One region of the Paenibacillus sp. FSL H8-0261 genome, then DNA from elsewhere that is predicted to be linked to it. Evidence: a T-box and tRNA genes for the amino acid it is inferred to sense, from the RefSeq annotation. Region 1 holds a T-box; the other holds one or more tRNA genes.
The links. A T-box is a leader RNA that pairs with one kind of tRNA and senses whether it is charged. The one in region 1 lies ahead of MHI27_RS24970 (arginine--tRNA ligase), so its partner is inferred to be a tRNA-Arg.
Positions count from the first base shown of each region.

Region 2: it has a tRNA-Arg gene. The T-box ahead of MHI27_RS24970 (arginine--tRNA ligase) is inferred to sense a tRNA for this amino acid. The anticodon was not compared.

Region 1 covers NZ_CP150297.1:5,602,977-5,610,148, reverse strand. The annotation lists gene MHI27_RS24970 (arginine--tRNA ligase) at 1-1,659, opposite strand, end outside; T-box leader at 1,700-1,916, opposite strand; gene MHI27_RS24965 (hypothetical protein) at 2,199-2,558, shown strand; gene MHI27_RS24960 (beta strand repeat-containing protein) at 2,573-5,602, shown strand; gene MHI27_RS24955 (exosporium glycoprotein BclB-related protein) at 6,116-7,172, shown strand, end outside.
Region 2 covers NZ_CP150297.1:5,480,717-5,487,888, forward strand. The annotation lists gene MHI27_RS24410 (aldo/keto reductase) at 169-1,104, shown strand; gene fabV (enoyl-ACP reductase FabV) at 1,369-2,559, shown strand; gene MHI27_RS24420 (aldo/keto reductase family oxidoreductase) at 2,777-3,697, shown strand; tRNA gene MHI27_RS24425 (tRNA-Lys) at 3,816-3,888, opposite strand; tRNA gene MHI27_RS24430 (tRNA-Leu) at 3,969-4,047, opposite strand; tRNA gene MHI27_RS24435 (tRNA-Arg) at 4,067-4,143, opposite strand; tRNA gene MHI27_RS24440 (tRNA-Gly) at 4,154-4,228, opposite strand; tRNA gene MHI27_RS24445 (tRNA-Lys) at 4,265-4,337, opposite strand; tRNA gene MHI27_RS24450 (tRNA-Asp) at 4,353-4,430, opposite strand; tRNA gene MHI27_RS24455 (tRNA-Met) at 4,457-4,533, opposite strand; tRNA gene MHI27_RS24460 (tRNA-Val) at 4,577-4,652, opposite strand; tRNA gene MHI27_RS24465 (tRNA-Glu) at 4,741-4,815, opposite strand; gene MHI27_RS24470 (AAA family ATPase) at 4,898-5,437, opposite strand; rRNA gene rrf (5S ribosomal RNA) at 5,571-5,687, opposite strand; rRNA gene MHI27_RS24480 (23S ribosomal RNA) at 5,835-7,172, opposite strand, start outside.

The DNA of each region.
Region 1 (7,172 bases):
ATACAATGTCTCCTGCCAGAGGCTAAGCTGTCTCAGCAAAGCGAGCTCTGCTTTTTCCATTTCGAGTGGAAATTGAAGCTTTGAGGCATCTGTGCTGAATGGGATTGTAGATTTGCTCAAAACACTGCTGGCACGGGCATAGGTGTACATCAGATAAACCCCGGTATTACCGGATATTTCGGTAGCCTGTTTGAAATCAAACACGATTTCCGTTCCCAGGTTAAACCGCAGCAGATAATAACGAATAGCAGCAGCTGCAATAATATGGCTGGAAAGACCCTCTTTGTCGGAGCGCGAATGTTCTATATTCTGTTCCATAAGCTTTACTAAATCGCTCACCTTAACGCCGATTCCTTGGCGCCCGGACATGGCATAAGAAGATTTTCCTTCTGAAATATCTATCCCCAGCTCAGCAGCAGAGGCCGGACTAAGAGAAACAACGCCATAACTTACATGATGGAGCTTCTCAGCCTGCTCGTTATATCCTAGTGCTCCTAAAGCCTGCTTAACCATTTGTTGCGGATATTCCTGTCTATAATCGATCACGTTAATAACACGGTCGGCATGTCCATAAGGCTCATGGGTTCCAGTTAATCCTGTGGTCCATAAACCAGACGAGAATTCACTGTAGGTGAAATCTTTGGATAGTAGACCGAATTTCCAGAGATGATAAGCAATGTCTTTGGCTGTGTACGTCAAAATCCCATTCGAACGCACAAGCACCTTATCCATCTGATGATCCTCTGAATCCGCTCCACTGCTAACCTCTGTCCCTTGCTTTAGCACCCAGCAGCCCGCAAGTTTGCCTTCAGTCTCCTGTACAAAAACTGCCGTTTGCTTCAATAGCTCAGATGCGGCTGTCCAGAATCCCTCTTTTAAAATATTGCTCTCCCACACCAGCAGGTCATAGTGAATACCAAAACGCTTCATTTCCGCTACATGTTCTCTCACAATACGTTCAGCGACTAAGTTGCCCAGCCACGCCTCATTACCATCACCCTGTTCAAGGGCATGCAGCATATCCGTGCGCTTGTGAGTGATCTCTGGATTCCGTGCATATTCTTTGTTCACTTTGGCATATAGATCCCAGCAATAATCACCGAAACGTTGATGTTCCCCTTCTAAAGGTACATTTAATAAACCAACGACTGTATCTGCCAGCTGGTTGCCCAGATCATCCACATAGTTATGGACCTCTACGTTATGTCCGGTTCTTTTCATTATTCTGACCAGCGCATCGCCGATGCAAGCATTTCTCAGATGACCTACATGAGCAGCTTTATTTGGATTGATTGAAGTGTGCTCTATGATGACCTTTTCCCTTGTGTTGTCAGGCAGATTAAAGGAATGTTTAGCCCACACCTGCCAATTCATATACAAATTAATAAATCCAGGAGCAGCTACTTCGACTTTTTGTAAAAGACCCGTGTATCTCTCTTGTAATTTAATTTCTGCTTTTACTAACTCTGCTATGACGAGAGGGGATTTACGCAGGAGTTTGGCTAGCTGCATAGCAATATTGCAGGAATAATCACCATGCTCTAGATTAGCTGGCTGTTCGATCAGAATTGCAACATCGTTTGGGTAGGCAACTTCTAAGGTGTGGAATACTTTTTTTACACTTTGTTCAATGCTGTGTTTGATGATTTGACTTAACATTTTATACCCTCCTTTGAAAATACAAAAAAGCCCTCGTCTCAAAAGAGACGAGGGCTTTAGCGCTCGCGGTACCACTCTCGTTGCTAAACAGATGTTTAGCCACCTTACAGGATAACGGTCTTCAGCCGGGACTTCCTACTTAGGTTCAGAAGTCCATCTCACGGGTGCGCTTCATTAGGTGATCTGTACCGGCTTGCACTTACCCGGCTCGCTGTGGACTAGAACACGTTAACTACTCTCCCGTTCATCGATGCTTGAATAATTTTTATCAGTATAACGAATATTTCGAAAAAAGCAATAGGGTGTTACTCAGTAAAGTCTAGAAGATGCTTGAGTTTTAGATTGTCCGATTAGTAGATTACAAATTCAAAGAATAGAAGGTTGTCTTTTTTTCGAGTGGCAATTCCTTTGCTTAAATGTCCACACATTAACTTTAAATACAGAATATTACTATATAGAGCTATTAATTATGAACCATGTTACTAGTGTTGTAGTTTTTAATCTTTCAAACTGCTGGTGGAAGGGAGGAGTGAATAAAGATGGCTTTATTTTCTACTGGACCTATAGATAATAGTCCAATTCTGGGGATCAGACAGACGCAAATGGTAACGGTAAAAGTAGTTAATCGTGATTCTCTTAATTCTTATAATCTCGTCATTCAAGGCTTCTTACTAAATGGATCAAGAACAATGTATGTGAATGAAATGGTAAGTCTCGCACCTAACCAAGTTCTAACTAGGAACTATTTTGCTGATTTAGACGCATTTGAATTTGAGTTTGTAACATTAGAAGAAGTTGAAGCAGAGATAGGGATCTCAGTCTGGGGAAAACAGGCTTCGGGAGAATTGGTAGATTCTCATCGTATAGTAGCGTGGGAAAAACATACAGCAATAATTTAAAGGAGTGTTGAAAATTGAGTTATTTATCTACCGGGCCGATAGATAATACCATGGTGGGAGGTATACGACCTACTCAACATGTTACGATCAAAATCGATAACCGAAGCGACGTTATTTCTTCTACGGTTCTCGTCCAAGGATATTATATGGATGGGACAAGAACTTTATATGTTAGTGAGCTTGTTAACGTTATGCCTGATCAATTTATAACAAAGGACTATTATGCGGATTTTGATGCGTTTGAATTTATTTTTACGACTTTAAGCCTGGTAGATGATCCTATTCAAATTTCAGTCTGGGGAAAAAATAGTGTAGGTCAAATTGTGACTGCTCACCGACTTGTCCATGCTGAATTACTTGGAGCAACGGTAGGGGCAACTGGTGCTACAGGGGCAGATGGAGCGACAGGGGCAACGGGTGCGGATGGAGCAGATGGAGCGACAGGGGCAACCGGTGCGGATGGAGCAACGGGAGCCGCCGGAGCGACTGGTGCGACAGGGGCAGTCGGAGCAGACGGGGCGACTGGAGCCGACGGAGCGACTGGAGCAACTGGAGCCGACGGAGCGACTGGAGCAACAGGGGCAGACGGAGCGACTGGAGCAACAGGGGCAGACGGAGTGACAGGTGCAACGGGAGCCGATGGAGCGACAGGAGCAACGGGAGCAGATGGAGCGACAGGAGCAACGGGAGCCGATGGAGCGACAGGAGCAACAGGGGCAGACGGAGCGACAGGAGCAACGGGAGCGGACGGAGTGACAGGAGCAACAGGAGCCGACGGAGTGACAGGTGCAACGGGAGCCGATGGAGCGACAGGAGCAACGGGAGCCGATGGAGCGACTGGAGCAACAGGGGCTGACGGAGCGACTGGAGCAACGGGAGCCGATGGGGTGACTGGAGCGACGGGAGCAGATGGAGTGACTGGTGCAACCGGGGCAGATGGAGCGACTGGAGCAACGGGAACCGATGGAGTGACCGGAGCAACAGGAGCCGACGGAGTGACAGGAGCAACGGGAGCAGATGGAGCGACAGGAGCAACGGGAGCCGATGGAGCAACAGGGGCAACGGGAGCCGATGGAGTGACCGGAGCAACGGGAGCGGCTGGTGTAACTGGAGCAACAGGAGCCGACGGAGTGACCGGAGCAACGGGAGCCGACGGAGTGACAGGGGCAACGGGAGCAGTTGGAGCGACTGGAGCAACAGGAGCCGACGGAGTGACCGGAGCAACGGGAGCCGACGGAGTGACTGGAGCAACAGGGGCAACGGGAGCAGCTGGAGCGACTGGAGCAACAGGAGCCGACGGAGTGACAGGAGCAACGGGAGCCGACGGAGTGACTGGAGCAACAGGGGCAACGGGAGCCGATGGAGTGACTGGAGCAACAGGGGCAACGGGAGCCGATGGAGTGACTGGAGCAACAGGGGCAGCTGGAGTGACTGGGGCAACCGGAGCCGACGGAGTGACAGGAGCAACGGGAGCCGACGGAGTGACTGGAGCGACTGGAGCAACGGGAGCCGACGGAGTGACTGGAGCAACAGGGGCAGCTGGAGTGACTGGGGCAGCTGGAGTGACTGGAGCAACTGGAGCGGCAGGTGTAACTGGAGCAACGGGAGCCGACGGAGTGACTGGAGCAACAGGGGCAACGGGAGCCGATGGAGTGACTGGAGCAACAGGGGCAGCTGGAGTGACTGGGGCAACCGGAGCAGTTGGAGCGACTGGTGCAACAGGAGCCGACGGGGTGACTGGAGCGACGGGAGCGGCAGGTGTAACTGGTGCAACAGGAGCCGACGGGGTGACTGGAGCGACGGGAGCGGCAGGTGTAACTGGAGCAACAGGAGCGGCAGGTGTGACTGGAGCAACGGGAGCGGCTGGAGTGACCGGAGCAACAGGAGCCGATGGATTGACCGGAGCAACGGGAGCAGTTGGAGCGACTGGAGCAACGGGAGCCGACGGGGTGACTGGAGCAACAGGAGCGGCAGGTGTGACTGGAGCAACAGGGGTAGCTGGAGTGACTGGTGCAACAGGAGCCGACGGGGTGACTGGAGCGACGGGAGCGGCAGGTGTAACTGGAGCAACAGGAGCGGCAGGTGTGACTGGAGCAACAGGAGCGGCAGGTGTGACTGGAGCAACGGGAGCCGACGGAGTGACCGGAGCAACTGGAGCAGATGGAGTGACTGGAGCAACGGGAGCAGCTGGAGCGACTGGAGCAACGGGAGCGGACGGAGTGACAGGGGCAACAGGAGCAGCTGGAGTGACAGGGGCAACAGGAGCGGCAGGTGTGACTGGAGCAACAGGAGCGGCAGGTGTGACTGGAGCAACGGGAGCCGACGGAGTGACGGGAGCAACAGGGGCAGCTGGAGTGACTGGTGCAACGGGAGCCGATGGAGTGACTGGAGCAACCGGAGCAGCTGGAGCGACTGGAGCAACGGGGGCAGCTGGATTGACTGGAGCAACCGGAGCAGCTGGAGTAACTGGAGCAACGGGGGCAACTGGAGTAACTGGAGCAACTGGTGTAACGGGAGTAACAGGAATAACTGGTGTGACTGGAGCAACAGGGCCGAATATTCAAGCTGAGGGATTCTCAGCGTTCCTATCAGCTTTGTCAGTTTCTACTTCTTCCCAACTGACTGGATGGTCTGTGGCTTCTCCTTTCTATTCTGATCCTTCCTTTAACCCTGTTACGGGAAATTACACAGTTCCGACAACGGGTAGATATTCTATTGAAGCGACCATTAACTATTCCACAACTGCCTCAATCTCAATTAGTCTTGGTAGTGGGGTTAATCCAGCTTTCGTAGTTCAGAGAACTTCTCCTACTTCAACAAATCTGGTAAGTGGATTATTCCCTGTGTTGGATGTGAATGTTGCGCTTATTCTAGATTTGAGAGCTATTTTGGGAAGTGGGACTGTAACGCTGGTTGGAGAATTTGCACTAACAGCAGGTGATGTTATTGGTTTGTTCTATGTTTCTAATGGCTTGACGGTTCCTTTGAATCTGGGCGGTGCCAATACTTCGGGTATAGTTTGGTCTGTTCATGAATTGACGTAAATTTATCTCTGAGTTTGATTGTGAAAATAGAGGATGCTCAGTAGCCGTAAGGATGGCTTCCTGAGCTATCCTCTATTTTGTTAACGGGACAAGTTTTGGGCAGAACGGAATAATGCTCCTAAGAGTTACAAGCTATTGAATATTGATAGATTTATAGATTTTTCCAATAGCACTCAATATGTATAGTAGTAGCTTTTGATAGATGTCCACACATTAAAAAGAGAAAAGAATATTACTATTAAGAGCCGAAAATTTCCAACTGGAAAATATAATAGGCTCATTGTTAGCGAATTTAGAGTAGATCGGAGGAATGATTATAGTAACGCTACTATTTAGAATTTTTTGCAGGCAATCTATTTAAAAATAAAAGGAGTTGATAACTTGAGTTATTTATCTACTGGACCTATAGAAAACAATCTGGTAAGCGGTGAAAGACCCACTCAGCTTGTTACTATTAAACTTGTTAATCAGAGTGATGTCACTGCGTCGTTGATTCAAGTCGAAGGATATTATATGAACGGTGCAAGAACACTATATGTTAGTGAACTTCATACTGTGGGACCTAATGAAGTACTAACAAATGATTATTATGCAAATTTTGATTCATTCGAATTTTCATTTACAACACCAACTTTGATAGACGATCCAATTCAAGTCTCAGTTTGGGGAAAAAGCAGCACAGGTCAATTAGTGACTGCTCATCGGCTTGTCTACTCTGAATTGTATGGTGAAAATATAGGTTATTCAGGAGCCACCGGAGATACCGGAGCGACAGGAAGTACAGGTGCGACCGGAGCAGCAGGAAGCGCAGGAGTTACCGGAGCAACGGGAAGCGCAGGTGCAACAGGAGCAACGGGAAGTACAGGTGCGACCGGAGCAGCAGGAAGCGCTGGAGTTACCGGAGCGACAGGAAACGCAGGTGCGACTGGAGCAACAGGAAGCGCAGGTGTAACAGGAGCGACAGGAAGCGAAGGTGTAACTGGAGCAACAGGAAGCGCAGGTGTAACAGGAGCGACAGGAAGCGCAGGTGTAACTGGAGCAACAGGAAGCGTAGGTGTAACAGGAGCGACAGGAAGCGCAGGTGTAACTGGAGCAACAGGAAGTGCAGGCGTGACTGGAGCATCAGGAAGTGCAGGTGCGACTGGAGCAACAGGAAGCGCAGGTGTAACAGGAGCAACGGGAAGTGCAGGTGTAACTGGAGCAACAGGAAGCGCAGGTGTAACTGGAGCAACAGGAAGCGCAGGTGTAACTGGAGCGACAGGAAGCGCAGGTGTTACTGGAGCGACAGGAAGCGCAGGTGTTACTGGAGCGACAGGAAGCGCAGGTGTAACTGGAGCAACAGGAAGTGCAGGAGTGACCGGAGCAACAGGAAGTGCCGGCGCAACTGGAGCGACTGGAGTGACAGGAACAACCGGAGCAACGGGACCTACTGGTTCAGGTGCAATCATTCCTTATGCTTCTGGTCTTCCTGTAGCTATGACAACTGTATTAGGAGGCTTGCTGAATACTTCAAGTATCGTAGGATTCGGAAGTAGTGCGACGAATATTAGTGCTGCTGGCGGTACGATAG
Region 2 (7,172 bases), 120 kb from region 1:
ACTTCATTGTGGCAACAAATGTGGGAACGCAAAATTATTCTTTATATCATAACTTATACGCTTTAAATATTCATGTATAAAGCTGGAAATCAGCAATTTGTCTTACTACGGGCTATTAGCTATACTTAATATAGTTCATATTCTATTTTAAGGAGCTGACGATTGATTATGTCTAGTAAAATAACTTTAGGTAGAACAAATTTGCAGGTACTCCCTCTCGGACTGGGTGCCAATGCTGTTGGTGGGCATAATTTATTTCCCGGCTTAAATGATGAGACTGGTAAAGACATCGTTCGCAACGCTCTTGACCATGGGATCAATTTCATTGATACCGCCTTTATCTATGGTCCAGGTAGATCCGAGGAACTTATTGGAGAAGTGCTGAGAGAAAGAGGCGGCCGTGACAATGTGGTTATTGCTACTAAGGGCGCTCACAAGATTACTGGCGATAAGGTTACGATCGACAACTCTCCAGCTTTTCTAAGACAGTCTGTGGAAGACAGCTTGAAACGCCTCCAGACCGATTATATCGATCTTTACTATATTCATTTCCCTGATGAAAGCACTCCTAAGGATGAAGCTGTTGGCGAGCTTAAGAAGCTGAAGGATGAAGGAAAGATCAAAGCGATCGGGGTCTCCAACTTCTCCATTGAACAGCTGAGAGAAGCCAACAAGGACGGGCATGTGGATGTTCTCCAATCCCATTACAACCTGCTGCACCGTGATGCAGAAAAAGAACTGCTCCCTTACACGCAGGAGCTTGGCATTTCTTTCGTTCCTTACTTCCCACTCGCGTCCGGCCTTCTTGGCGGCAAGTATAAGCAAGGCGATACGTTCAGCGACAATAGAAAGAACAACCCAATGTTTCAAGGAGCGACCTTTGCCAAAAACCTGGAGAAGGTGGACAAGGTTCGCCAAATTGCCGATGCCAAAGGTGTTGAAGTCGCACATGTGGTGCTAGCCTGGTATTTGACCGTACCTTCCATCGACGCACTTATTCCCGGAGCTAAACGTCCGGAACAGATCGTATCGAATCTCCAGACTCTGAAAGTTCAGCTGACACCAGATGAGATCAAAGCGATTGATTCAATCTTTAAGGCGTAATAGCGCCTTATAATGTAAAGGGGGTTGTCCTTGAAGTCATGAAATGGCTACTGGGGCAGCCCCTTTTCTAAGGAATAGCGTCACTGGAGTCCGCAAGCCTTAATAAATGATCAAGACTCGATAGCGCAGCTAGCCAACAAACAAAAATACAGGGCAGCGGATTCTTATCGAATATCCTAAATTCTTTGTATTAGTAAATATTGTTTGCTATACTTTCTCTGTGTATCAGTAGACTTAAATTTTTATACAAAGGGGAATTCCTTGATGATTATTCAACCTAAAACACGCGGATTTATATGCACAACAGCCCATCCAGAGGGATGCGCCAAACAAATAGAACAACAAATTGAATATGTAAAAGCGCAAAAGAAAATTGAGGGACCTGCGAATGTACTTGTCATCGGTGCCTCTACCGGATACGGACTGGCTTCTAGAATTTCAGCTGCTTTTGGTGCTGGCGCCAATACCATTGGTGTGTTCTTCGATAAGGCTGCGGAAGGTCAGCGCACCGCATCTGCAGGCTGGTACAACTCCGCTGCCTTTGAACAACAAGCAGCAGAGCTTGGACTTAAATCACACAGCATAGTTGGCGATGCCTTCTCTGATGCGATTAAAGAGAAGACCATTGCATTGATTAAAGCTGAATATGGCACCATCGATTTAGTTATTTATAGTGTCGCTTCACCTCGTCGTACCCATCCGGTAACAGGAGAAACCTTCTCCTCCGTTATTAAACCAGTGGGAACAGCTTATTCGAATAAAACCTTGAACTTCCATACAGGCGAAGTATCCATGACCACCATTGAGCCTGCTAATGAAGAGGAAGTACGTCAGACCATCGCTGTAATGGGCGGCGAAGACTGGAGAATGTGGATCGATCAGCTTCAAGCAGCTGATGTCCTTGCAGATGGTGCTACTACCGTTGCTTACTCCTACATCGGGCCTGAAATCACTCACCCTATCTATCGGGACGGAACAATTGGCCAAGCCAAGTACGATCTGGAACAGACTGCGATCCAAATGAATGACCTTCTTTCATCAAAAGGCGGACGTGCCTTTGTATCCGTTAATAAGGCGCTCGTAACTCAGTCCAGCTCAGCTATTCCTGTAGTGCCCCTATATATCTCTGCACTTTATGAAGTGATGAAGGAAAAAGGCCTGCACGAGAACTGTATTGAACAAATGTATCGCTTGTTCTCTGAGCACCTATACGGTGAAGGCAAGGCTACTGCGGACGGAAGCTGCTTGATCCGCATTGACGACTGGGAAATGCGTGAGGACGTTCAGACAGAGGTTATGAAACGTTGGGACGAGCTGACAACTGATAATGCAGGTGAGCTGGCAGATCTTGAAGGCTACCGCCAAGATTTCTTCAATCTGTTTGGCTTTAGAACAGATGGCGTAGACTACGAAGCAGATATTGATCCTAATGTCGACATTCCGAATATGTACTAAAATGATTCTGAGCACTTCCATATATTAATTATGGATGTATAAAAAAAGAGGTTGTCTGCAAAAGTAGTGAATTCTACTGATGTGGCAGCCTCTTTTTTGTACTTTACTTACAACCTACCTATACGTCGTAGGGCATATTGGCTTAGCCTCCCACTTTGTGATATGGTTTGATAGAATACTGCAAGTTCTAACTTACATTCTAAGGAGTGAATCACTCATGGTTAAGAAAATTAGTGTAGCGAATGGTGTACTTGACGTGTCCCAAATTTCGCTTGGCTGTATGCGGATTGCGGATTTATCTGCAAAAGAGGCTGATACACATGTACATAGTGCGTTGGAGCTCGGAATAGACTTCTTTGATCATGCCGACATTTATGCGGACGGCAAAGCTGAAGAGGTATTCGCAGGGGTACTTCAGAACAATCCTGGTATGCGTGATAAAATGCTGATCCAAACCAAATGCGGAATCCGCAAGGGCTATTTTGATTTTTCCAAAGAGCATATCCTACAATCCGTAGAGGGTAGCCTAAAACGCTTGAAGACCGATTATATCGATGTGCTCTTGCTTCACCGTCCTGACACGCTGTTCGAGCCGGAAGAAGTGGCTGAGGCTTTTGACATTCTGGAGAACAAGGGATTGGTCAAGCATTTTGGTGTCAGCAACCAGAACCCGTTACAAATCGAGCTACTGAAGAAAAATGTAAAGCAACCACTGCTGTTCAACCAGCTGCAATTAAGCATTATGTTTACGGGTATGATTGATACCGGCTTTAATGTGAATATGACAAACTCCGGTTCGGTTGTTCATGATGGCGGGATTTTGGAGTACAGCCGTCTTCATGACATGACCATTCAGCCATGGTCGCCTTTCCAATATGGCTTTTTTGAAGGTGTATTCTTGGACAACGACAAGTTCCCTGAATTGAACGAGGTCATTAACCGTTTGGCAGCTGAAAAAGAGGTTACCAATACCGCTATTGCCATTGCCTGGATTCTCAGACATCCGGCAAATATGCAGCCTGTTGTAGGTACAACCAATACGCAGCGATTGCGGGATATTGCCAAAGCATCCGATATTACACTCACCAGACCAGAATGGTATGAAATTTACCGCGCTGCGGGTAATATCCTTCCATAAATATCAAAAGCCACGAAGTACGCTAATATCGTACTTTGTGGCTTTTTTTGTGACTATAATTGAAACCGTATAACTCTTATAAAAAAAGAAACGGCATCTCTGCCGTTTCTTTTAAGGATGGACTCTCAGGGGCTCGAACCCTGGACAAATAGATTAAGAGTCTACTGCTCTACCAACTGAGCTAAGAGTCCACAATATAATGATTTACCTTACTATACTTGAAAAGCAAAAGCCCTTAGCTTAACGCATAAGAGCTTCGCTTGCTAATTGATACCGGCGAGAGGACTCGAACCTCCACGGTTTCCCTCTCGATTTTGAGTCGAGCGCGTCTGCCATTCCGCCACGCCGGCAAAGTATGAAGTTAAAATATGGCGCGCCCTGAGAGATTCGAACTCCCGGCCTTTTGATTCGTAGTCAAACGCTCTATCCAGCTGAGCTAAGGGCGCAAAATTTATATGGAGCGGACGACGGGAATCGAACCCGCGACCCTCGCCTTGGCAAGGCGATGCTCTACCGCTGAGCCACGTCCGCACACGATATGTATTAGTGTCCGACTCACTTAAGAAGTGAGCCATGAAGGACTCGAACCTTCGACACCCTGATTAAAAGTCAGGTGCTCTACCAACTGAGCTAATGGCTCATGAAGCAAGAAAAATGGCGGAACCGACGAGATTCGAACTCGCGATCTCCTGCGTGACAGGCAGGCATGTTAGGCCAACTACACCACGGTTCCAAAAGATATAATTGCTTGATGAAAATTGGTTGCGGGGGCAGGATTTGAACCTGCGGCCTTCGGGTTATGAGCCCGACGAGCTACCGGGCTGCTCCACCCCGCGTCATTAAAAATATTTAGCTATTCATTACCATAAGAAAGCTTCATGGTGGAGGCTGAGGGGATCGAACCCCCGACCCTCTGCTTGTAAGGCAGATGCTCTCCCAGCTGAGCTAAGCCTCCATGTAAAGAAGCAACTCAATTATCATAACACAATCCAACCTGTAATGCAACATTTTATTTCAGAAGAACAATTACGTTTTAAAGAAATTGGTGACCCGTATGGGATTCGAACCCATGTTACCTCCGTGAAAGGGAGGTGTCTTAACCCCTTGACCAACGGGCCGTATTGAAAACAAAATGTTTTGACAACAAAAAAGATTATATCATGTATTTCGAAGTATAGCAATACCTGAATTAATATATTTTCAATTTTCTTCTATAATAGGCGTTAAAGTGATATCAAGCTTACTAGCTATCATCTTTACGACTCCTAGAGTAGTCAGGTTATTTGTGTCTAAATGGTCTTTGAATACGTCCTTATTAAGCCCTGTGAGGCATCTGTCGATCTGTTGAACGGCCCACGAGTCATTCCCTTCACCTCTACCACCCAATCTCTTGAGCAGCGTCTCTCGTGAGGCACACAAAGTAAAATGATGAACCTCTAATCCCTCATTTATTAGATTACCAGCAATGTCCATCCAATATTCTGGGTTGACTATGGTCATAGGTACGATAATCGTTCCCCTATATTCGCTAGCTATGTATTTTAACATAGAATGGTTAATTTCACGCCAAAGATAATAGTCCTGAAAGTCACTTTTTGTCATCACATCGGGAATGTTTGCTCTTATGTAATACCCTACATTCTCTGGATCGTATACAAAAGAATCAGGAAGTCTGCGATGTAATTCATATGCAGTTTCTGTCTTCCCCGCACCAAAAGCTCCATTGATCCATATAATCAAGATCTTTATCCCCCATGAATAATCTATTAGTTACTCTATTAAACCACTTTATCATAAAAACCCTTACAAGCAAATTCACTCTACAAGGCACAACAAAAAGACCACTGTCGATTACTCAACAGTGGTCTTTCGTGCTTGGCAACGTCCTACTCTCCCAGGACCCTTCGGTCCAAGTACCATCGGCGCTGGAGGGCTTAACGGTCGTGTTCGGGATGGGTACGCGTGGAACCCCTCCGCTATCGCCACCAAACGGGCATTTGCGGTACAAATGCATTATTCAGGTCTCAGCATCGCCAAATGCTGAAAACAAAATTCATCAACATACAGCCACTAGGACCATATGGTTTAGAACTTGATGCCTGAAAACTGAATCCGAATTGAATTTGCGTCTTAAGTATAGGATAAGCCCTCGACCGATTAGTATTGGTCAGCTCCATGCATTACTGCACTTCCACCTCCAACCTATCTACCTCGTCGTCTTCAAGGGGTCTTACTAATTGGGAAATCTCATCTTGAGGGGGGCTTCACGCTTAGATGCTTTCAGCGCTTATCCCGTCCGTACGTAGCTACCCAGCCATGCTTCTGGCGAAACAACTGGTGCACCAGCGGTACGTCCATCCCGGTCCTCTCGTACTAAGGACAGCTCCTCTCAAATTTCCTGCGCCCACGACAGATAGGGACCGAACTGTCTCACGACGTTCTGAACCCAGCTCGCGTACCGCTTTAATGGGCGAACAGCCCAACCCTTGGGACCTACTTCAGCCCCAGGATGCGATGAGCCGACATCGAGGTGCCAAACCTCCCCGTCGATGTGGACTCTTGGGGGAGATAAGCCTGTTATCCCCAGGGTAGCTTTTATCCGTTGAGCGATGGCCCTTCCATGCGGTACCACCGGATCACTAAGTCCGACTTTCGTCCCTGCTCGACTTGTAGGTCTCGCAGTCAAGCTCCCTTATGCCTTTGCACTCTTCGAATGATTTCCAACCATTCTGAGGGAACCTTGGAACGCCTCCGTTACTCTTTAGGAGGCGACCGCCCCAGTCAAACTGCCCGCCTGACACGGTCCCCGTACCCGGTAAGGGTACTAGGTTAGAACCTAGATACGATCAGGGTGGTATCCCAACGGCGCCTCCACCGAAGCTTGCGCTCCGATTTCTACGGCTCCCACCTATCCTGTACAGATCGTACCCAAATTCAATATCAAGCTGCAGTAAAGCTCCATGGGGTCTTTCCGTCTTGTCGCGGGTAACCTGCATCTTCACAGGTATTAAAATTTCACCGGATCTCTCGTTGAGACAGCGCCCAAGTCGTTACGCCATTCGTGCGGGTCAGAATTTACCTGACAAGGAATTTCGCTACCTTAGGACCGTTATAGTTACGGCCGCCGTTTACTGGGGCTTCGGTTCATAGCTTCGGGTTACCCCTAACCACTCCCCTTAACCTTCCAGCACCGGGCAGGCGTCAGCCCGTATACTTCGCCTTGCGGCTTCGCACAGACCTGTGTTTTTGCTAAACAGTCGCTTGGGCCTTTTCACTGCGGCCCCCTCGTGCTATTCACACTACCGGGGCACCCCTTCTCCCGAAGTTACGGGGTCATTTTGCCGAGTTCCTTAACGAGAGTTCTTCCGCGCGCCTTAGAATTCTCTTCTCGCCTACCTGTGTCGGTTTGCGGTACGGGCACCTTCTCCTGGCTAGAGGCTTTTCTTGGCAGTGTGAGATCATGACCTTCGCTACT